2 regions of the Streptomyces sp. NPDC001594 genome follow, and region 1 is predicted to be linked to the other one. Evidence: riboswitches for the same ligand, from Rfam matches in the RefSeq annotation. Region 1 holds a riboswitch; the other holds the start of a gene.
The links. A riboswitch is a leader RNA that binds a small molecule or an ion and turns the genes downstream of it on or off. The one in region 1 is predicted to bind thiamine pyrophosphate.
Positions count from the first base shown of each region.

Region 2: linked by a shared signal. The riboswitch ahead of thiC (phosphomethylpyrimidine synthase ThiC) and the one ahead of ACFY0O_RS22320 (thiamine ABC transporter substrate binding subunit) in region 1 are both predicted to bind thiamine pyrophosphate.

Region 1 covers NZ_JBIAVB010000011.1:93,142-97,278, forward strand. Annotated here, with positions in the region: gene ACFY0O_RS22310 (ABC transporter ATP-binding protein) at 1-219, opposite strand, end outside; gene ACFY0O_RS22315 (ABC transporter permease) at 219-1,835, opposite strand; gene ACFY0O_RS22320 (thiamine ABC transporter substrate binding subunit) at 1,892-3,022, opposite strand; TPP riboswitch at 3,111-3,221, opposite strand; gene rlmN (23S rRNA (adenine(2503)-C(2))-methyltransferase RlmN) at 3,245-4,137, opposite strand, start outside.
Region 2 covers NZ_JBIAVB010000002.1:116,641-120,777, forward strand. Annotated here, with positions in the region: gene ACFY0O_RS04020 (glycosyltransferase) at 1-410, shown strand, start outside; gene thiC (phosphomethylpyrimidine synthase ThiC) at 486-2,273, opposite strand; TPP riboswitch at 2,268-2,412, opposite strand; gene ACFY0O_RS04030 (YibE/F family protein) at 2,452-3,903, shown strand; gene ACFY0O_RS04035 (SsgA family sporulation/cell division regulator) at 3,937-4,137, opposite strand, start outside.

The DNA of each region.
Region 1 (4,137 bases):
GTGCACCGGCACCCCGGCCTGGTCGGCGCCGCCGAGCAGCACCCGTCCGGCGGTGGGCGGCTGCAGCCCGGCCACCACCCGCAGCAGGGTGGACTTGCCGCTGCCGCTCGGCCCCAGCACGCAGACGGTCTCGTGCTCGGCGACCTCCAGGTCCACCGCGTCCACCACCGCCCGGTCACCGAAGCGGACCGTCACCCCTTCGAGCCGGAGCAGGGTCATCAGAACTCTCCCGAGGTCTTGTCGGGTCGCAGCCGCTCCAGCACCAGCAGGGACACCGCGCACACCAGCATCAGAATCGTGCTCAGGGCCATCGCCTGCCCGTAGTTCATCTCACCGGCCCGCCCCAGCAGCCGGGCCACGGCCACCGGCAGCGTCGGACGGTCCGGCCGGGCGATGAACACCGTCGCCCCGAACTCGCCCAGCGAGACCGCGAAGGCGAAGCCCGCCGCGATCAGCACCGCCCGCCGCACCAGGGGCAGGTCCACCTCCCGCCAGACCCGCAGCGGCGAGGCGCCGAGCACGGCCGCGGCCTCCCGCAGCCGTCCGTCGACCGCCCGCAGCACCGGCAGCATGGTCCGCACCACGAACGGCACCCCGACCAGCGCCTGGGCCAGCGGCACCAGGATCCAGGAGGTCCGCAGGTCCAGGGGCGGCCGGTCGAGGGTGATCAGGAACCCGAAGCCCACCGTCACGGCGGACACCCCGAGCGGCAGCATCAGCAGCGCGTCGAAGCCCCGGACGAAGCGGCCCGCCCGCCGGGCCAGCGCCGCCGCCGCGAGGCCGCCGACGGCCAGGGCGATGGCCGTGGCGGCGAGCGCGTACTGCAGGGAGTTCCAGATGGCCTCCAGCGGCGGCACCAGAAAGGTTCCGCCGCCCGCACCGGCCTCCTGGAGCGCCCGGTAGAAACCGAACCCGTACCCGCCGGGGGCGTCCAGCGACCGCTCCACCAGCACCGCGAGCGGGGCGACGATCAGCAGCGCCACCGTCAGCAGCACCCCGCCCAGCAGCCCCCGCTGCGCCCAGCCGCGCGGCGGGTGCGCGGTCCGCGCGGGGTCGACCAGCCGCAGGGCCGTCTCCCTCCGGCGCACGGTCCAGGCGTGCACCCCGAGGATCACCCCGACGGCGGCGAACTGGACCAGCGTCAGCACCGCGGCCGTCGGCAGGTCCAGCAGCTGCGCCGTCTGCCGGTAGACCTCGACCTCCAGGGTGGCGTACGAGGGCCCCCCGAGGATCTGCACGACGCCGAAGGAGCTGAAGGTGAACAGGAACACCATCAGCGCGGCCGCGGCCACCGCCGGGGCCAGCGCGGGCAGGGTCACCCGCCGCCAGGCCGCGAACCGCCCGGCGCCCAGCACCCGGGCGGCCTCCTCCTGGCGCGGGTCCAGCTGCGCCCACAGCCCGCCGACCGTGCGGACGACGACGGCGTAGTTGAAGAAGACGTGGGCGAGCAGGATCGCCCACACGGTGGTGTCCAGCCGGACGCCCCACACTTCGTCCAGCAGCCCGTTCCGGCCGACCAGGGCCAGGAAGGCCGTGCCGACGACCACGGTCGGCAGCACGAAGGGAACGGTGACCAGGGCGCGCAGCAACTGCTTGCCGGGGAACGAGAACCGCGCGAAGACGTACGCGCCGGGCAGCGCGACGATCAGGGTGAGCGCCGTCGAGGCGAGCGCCTGCCAGGTGGTGAACCAGAGCACACCGGCGATGTCCGGCTGGGCGAGCACCTCGCCGATCCGGCCGAACCGCCAGCCCGCGTCCGTCTCGAACCCGCGGCCGACGATGGCGGCCACGGGCCAGGCGAAGAACAGCCCGAAGAAGGCGAGCGGCACGGCCATCAGGGCCAGCCTGACGGCGGTCGCCCGCCCGCCCTCCTCCGGGGAGCCGTCGCGTGCTACTTCACGACGATCGAGGACCATGCCTTGACCCACTGGTCACGGTTCTTCGCGATGGCCTCGGGGGCCACGTTCTCCGGCTTCTCGACGACCACGCCGTGCTTGGTGAACACCTCCGGCAGCTTCGCGTCCTTGACCACCGGGTTCACGAACATCTGGAGCGGCATGTCCTCCTGGAACTTCTTGCCGATCAGGAAGTCGATGAGGGCCTTGCCGCCCTCCTCGTTCTTCGCGCCCTTCAGCAGGCCCGCGAACTCGACCTGGCGGAAGCAGGTGCCGGTGGCCACGCCCGTGGGTGCCTCGGCCGGCTGGGGCTCGCCGTAGAGGACCTCGACCGGCGGGCTGGAGGCGTAGGAGACGACCAGCGGGCGGTCGCCCTTGGCCTTCTTGCCGCCGGCGGAGCCGGAGAAGCGCTCGTTGTAGGCCTGCTCCCAGCCGTCGACCACTTCGACGCCGTTGGCCTTGAGCTTGCTCCAGTAATCCTTCCAACCTCCCCCAGAGGCTTCGCCCTGGGAGGTGCCCCCATCCCCATACTTGCCGACGGAGGCGAGGAGGAAGCCGAGGCCGGGCGACGAGGTCGCGGCGTTCTCGGTGACCAGCAGGTTCTTGTACTCCGGCTTGAGCAGGTCGTCCAGCGTCTGCGGCGGGGCGATCTTCTTGTCGGCGAAGTACGCCTTGTCGTAGTTGACGCAGATGTCGCCGGAGTCGACCGGGGTGACGCGGTGCTGCTTGTCGAGGACGAACTCGGGCTTGACCTCGGCCAGGCCCTTGGCCTCGTAGGGGGTGAAGATCCCGTTGTCGAGGGCGCGCGAGAGGAGCGTGTTGTCGACACCGAAGAAGACGTCGCCGCGCGGGGAGCCCTTGGTGAGGATCTCCTGGTTGAGGGCGGCGCCGGCGTCCCCGGACTTCAGGACCTTGACGGTGTAGCCGCTCTGCTGCTCGAACTCCTTGAGGACCGAGTCGGTCACGTTGAAGGAGTCGTGGGAGACGAGGGTGACGGTCTTGGACTTCGGCGAGCCGCTCGCGGCGGCCCCGCCCGCGTCCTTGGTTCCGCCGCCGCACGCGGTCAGCGTGGTGACGCCGAGGGCCGCGGCCAGTGCCGCCCCCGCGATCTTCTGGGTGGTGCTCACGATCGATTCCTCCTGGGTATGACCAGGAGAAGACGCGGCCCTGCCCGGGCGCTCAGTGGAGCGGGGCGCCCGGGCAGGGCGCAACAGCTTGAGGTGGTGACCGAACTTCCTACCCAGAATGACCTGGGCGAGGTTCAGAGGGTCTGCGGCCTGACGGTTACCGCACTCTCAGCGCTGTGGCGCTCCCCTGTCGGAATATGCAGATGATGTACGCGGGCCAGCCTACCGCTCGCTCGCGGCGAGCTGTCCGCACGCTCCGTCGATCTCCTGGCCGCGGGTGTCCCGCACGGTCACGGGCACGCCGTGGCGGGCGATGGCCTCCACGAAGGCCTTCTCGTCCTCGGGGCGCGAGGCGGTCCACTTCGAGCCGGGCGTCGGGTTCAGCGGGATCAGGTTGACGTGCACGCGCTTGCCCTTGAGCAGGCGGCCGAGCAGGTCGCCGCGCCAGGCCTGGTCGTTGATGTCGCGGATCAGGGCGTACTCGATGGAGATCCGGCGGCCGGACTTCTCGGCGTACTCCCAGGCCGCGTCGAGAACCTCGCGGACCTTCCAGCGGGTGTTCACGGGGACGAGGGTGTCGCGCAGCTCGTCGTCCGGGGCGTGCAGGGAGACGGCGAGGCGGCACTTGAAGCCCTCGTCGGCGAACCGCAGCATGGCCGGGACCAGGCCGACGGTGGAGACGGTGATGCCGCGCTGCGACAGGCCCAGGCCGTCGGGCTCGGGGTCGGTGAGGCGGCGGATGGCGCCGACGACGCGGTTGTAGTTCGCGAGCGGCTCGCCCATGCCCATGAAGACGATGTTGGACAGACGGGCCGGGCCGCCGGGGACCTCGCCGTCGCGCAGGGCGCGCATGCCGTCGACGATCTGGTGCACGATCTCGGCGGTGGAGAGGTTGCGGTCGAGGCCGGCCTGGCCGGTGGCGCAGAACGGGCAGTTCATGCCGCAGCCGGCCTGCGAGGAGATGCACATGGTGACCCGGTCGGGGTAGCGCATCAGGACGGACTCGACGAGGGTGCCGTCGTGGAGCTTCCACAGGGTCTTGCGGGTGGTGTCGTCGTCGCAGCTGATGTGCCGGATGACGTTCATCAGGTCGGGGAGCAGCTCCTGCTGGAGCT
Region 2 (4,137 bases), on a different contig from region 1:
CCGCCGCCGAGGTGATGGACCGCTACCTGCGAGCGTTCGAGAGCCGCCCCTCGCGCGCCGAGGCGATCGGGGACCTCGCGGGCCTCTGCCGAGTGGAGGAACGGTGGCCGCTGGCCTACATGTTCGCCAAACAGGCCGAACGGATCCCCTACCCGAAGGACATCCTGTTCGTGGAGTACGCCTGGCACGAATGGCGCGCCCTCGACGAACTCGCCATCGCCGCCTACTGGGTCGGCGAGTACCGGGAGTCCCTGGAGTGCTGCGAGCGTCTGCTGAGCGAGGGCAAGCTACCCGACGAGCACCGCGAGCGCGTCTCCGGAAACCTGGACTTCGCCCGGAGGAAGCTGGGCCCGGCAGTGTTTCACGTGAAACCGACCGTTTCACGTGAAACATCGTCGGCATCGACCTGACCCACGCCGCGCCCGTTCACCGAGCGCGTCCCGCGACTCCCCCCATGATGTCGCGGGACGGCCCGTCCGGCCGGGTCAGTCCGCCAGGGGCAGGTAGACGCGGTTGCCCGAGGCGGCGAATTCGGCGGACTTCTCCGCCATGCCGGCCTCGATCTCCTCGGCCTTCAGGTCACCGCCGTGCTCACGGCGGATGTCCTGCGAGATCTTCATCGAGCAGAACTTCGGACCGCACATGGAACAGAAGTGCGCGGTCTTGGCCGGCTCGGCCGGGAGGGTCTCGTCGTGGAACTCACGGGCGGTGTCCGGGTCGAGGGCCAGGTTGAACTGGTCCTCCCAGCGGAACTCGAACCGCGCGTCCGAGAGGGCGTCGTCCCACTCCTGGGCACCGGGGTGACCCTTGGCCAGGTCCGCCGCGTGCGCGGCGATCTTGTACGTGATGACACCGGTCTTCACGTCGTCGCGGTTGGGCAGGCCCAGGTGCTCCTTGGGCGTCACGTAGCAGAGCATCGCGGTGCCCCACCAGGCGATCATCGCGGCGCCGATGCCGGAGGTGATGTGGTCGTACGCGGGCGCGACGTCCGTGGTGAGCGGGCCGAGCGTGTAGAACGGCGCCTCCTCGCAGATCTCCTGCTGGAGGTCGATGTTCTCCTTGATCTTGTGCATCGGGACGTGGCCCGGGCCCTCGATCATCGTCTGGACGTTGTGGCGCTTGGCGATCGTGTTGAGCTCGCCCAGCGTCTTCAGCTCCGCGAACTGGGCGGCGTCGTTGGCGTCCGCGATGGAGCCGGGGCGCAGGCCGTCGCCCAGTGAGTACGTGACGTCGTACGCCGCGAGGATCTCGCAGAGCTCCTCGAAGTTCGTGTAGAGGAAGTTCTCCTTGTGGTGCGCCAGGCACCAGGCGGCCATGATCGAGCCGCCGCGCGAGACGATGCCGGTCTTGCGGCGGGCCGTCAGCGGCACGTACGGCAGCAGCACGCCGGCGTGGACCGTCATGTAGTCGACGCCCTGCTCGGCCTGCTCGATGACCGTGTCCTTGTAGATCTCCCAGGTGAGGTCCTCGGCACGGCCGTCGACCTTCTCCAGCGCCTGGTAGAGCGGCACGGTGCCGATCGGGACGGGGGAGTTGCGCAGGACCCACTCACGCGTGGTGTGGATGTTGCGGCCGGTCGAGAGGTCCATGACCGTGTCCGCGCCCCACTTGGTGGCCCAGGTCATCTTGTCGACCTCCTCCTCGATGGAGGAGGTGACGGCCGAGTTGCCGATGTTGGCGTTGACCTTCACCAGGAACCGCTTGCCGATGATCATCGGCTCGATCTCCGGGTGGTTCACGTTGGCCGGGAGCACCGCGCGACCTGCGGCGATCTCCTCACGAACGACCTCCGGGGAGACGTTCTCGCGGATCGCGACGTACTCCATCTCCGGGGTGATCTCGCCCCGCCGGGCGTACGCGAGCTGCGTGACGGCCTGACCGCCGCGACCGCGGCGCGGCAGGCGCGGACGGCCGGGGAAGACCGCGTCGAGGTTCTTGAGGCCGCCGCGCGGCGAGGTGTGCTTGATCCCGTCGTCCTCGGGGCGCACGGGGCGGCCCGCGTACTCCTCGGTGTCACCGCGGCCGATGATCCAGTTCTCACGCAGCGGCGGCAACCCGCGGCGGACGTCCGTCTCGATCTGCGGGTCGGTGTACGGACCGGACGTGTCGTAGAGCGTGACGTCCTTGCCGTTGGTGAGGTGGACCTGGCGGACCGGCACCCGGATGTCGGGGCGGGAACCCGCCAGGTATCCCTTGTGCCAGCCGGGCTGGCGCTCGGTCTGGCCGTCGGCGTTCTCGCCGGCGGCAGGCGTGCGTGCGTCCTGAATGGTCATGAGACCTGATCTCCCTACGCCGGCATTACCCGGTAACAGGTTCGGCGGTCGACGCAGCCTCCTCCCGTACGCAATCTGCTGCGCGTACGGTGATCAGCGCCCTCTCAGCCCGGTGCTCCGAGCTCCCGCGTTGTGCAAAGTAGCCCCCACGCTAGCGTCATCTGTGGCGTGCTGAACAGTGGGCCCCCTCATCTCTTGCGATGATCTGCCGGTGACGACCTCGCCACCTCCCCCCACCGAGCCCAACGAGCCCACTGGCCACACCGGTCACGAACACGCGTCCCACGGGCACGCGGCCGGTGGCCCAGCCGGGCACTCCCACGGCCACGGGCATTCCCATGGGCACGGTCACGGGCACGGCCCCGCCGCCCCCGTGTCCAAGCACCTGCGGCGGGTGATCTCCGCCGTACTGATCCCCTTCGCCGCCGCCGTCTTCGTCGGCCTGGTGGTCCTGTGGCCCGGCGGAGCCCCCGCCCACCAGCGCACCGGGGTGGGCTTCGACCGCCAGACGCAGCAGGGCAAGGTGGTCGCGCTCGCCGACATCGACTGCAAGTCGGTGAACGCCGCGCAGGTTCCGCCCCCCGGGGGCGCCCCCGCCCCCGGGGGTGCGGCGCAGACGTCGCCGGGCGGTGCGTGCAAGAGGGCGACCGTCGAGGTGGGCACCGGGCCGGACAAGGGCCGCGTCTTCTTCGAGATCGTCCAGCCCGGTGCGCCGCGGCAGCTGGAGAAGGGGCAGGAGGTGGTGGTCGCCTATGCGCCGGACGCGCCGCGTGACCTCCAGTACTCCGTGATCGACCTGAACCGGAAGTTCCCGATGGCCCTGCTGGCGGGCATCTTCGCGGTCGCGGTGGTGGTCGTCGGCCGGATGCGCGGGCTGTTCGCGCTCATCGCGCTCGTGGTCAGCTTCGGGGTGCTGACCCTGTTCATCCTCCCGGCGATCCTCCAGGGCTCGAACCCCCTGGTCGTCGCGGTGGTCGGGGCCAGCGCGATCATGCTGATCGCCCTCTACATGTGCCACGGCCTGACCGCCCGCACCTCGGTGGCCGTCCTCGGCACCCTGGTCTCGCTGCTGCTGATCGGCCTGCTGGGCTCACTGTTCATCGACTGGGCGTTCCTCAGCGGGAACACGGACGACAACACCGGGCTGATCCACGGCCTGTACCCGGACATCGACATGAGCGGTTTGCTGCTCGCAGGCGTGATCATCGGATCGCTCGGCGTCCTCGACGACGTGACGGTCACCCAGACCTCGGCCGTCTGGGAACTCCACCAGGCGGACCCGAAGATGGGCTCGCGCGCCCTGTACCGGGCGGCCATCCGGATCGGGCGCGACCACATCGCGTCCGTGGTCAACACCCTCGTACTGGCCTACGCGGGCGCGGCGTTGCCCCTGCTGCTGCTGTTCTCCATCGCGAACAGCAGCATGGGGACCGTGGCCAACAGCGAGCTGGTGGCGGAGGAGATCGTACGCACCCTGGTGGGTTCGATCGGGCTCGTCGCCTCCGTCCCGGTGACCACCGCGCTGGCCGCGCTGGTGGTGTCCGCGGACCGGCCCGGCCCCGCCGCGGCCGCTCCCGTCACGGGCGCACCGCCGGCCCGCGGAGGCCGGGGCCGGCGGCGCAAGCGCTGAGGACCGGGGAACGGCCCCCGGCGGGCGGGTGCTTCAGCCCGCGTTCTGCTCGTTCTGCTGCTGCGCCTCGGCGAGGATCCTGCCGAGTTCCTCGTCGAGGGTCTCCTCGAAGTCGCCGAGGCTGCGCTCCTGACCGAGGGGAACGATCCGGTCGGTCCGGTCGAGGAAGGCCACGAGCGGAGCCGCGCCCGCCCGGAACAGGGCCCGGTCGGCTCCGACCTGGAGGCGGATGTG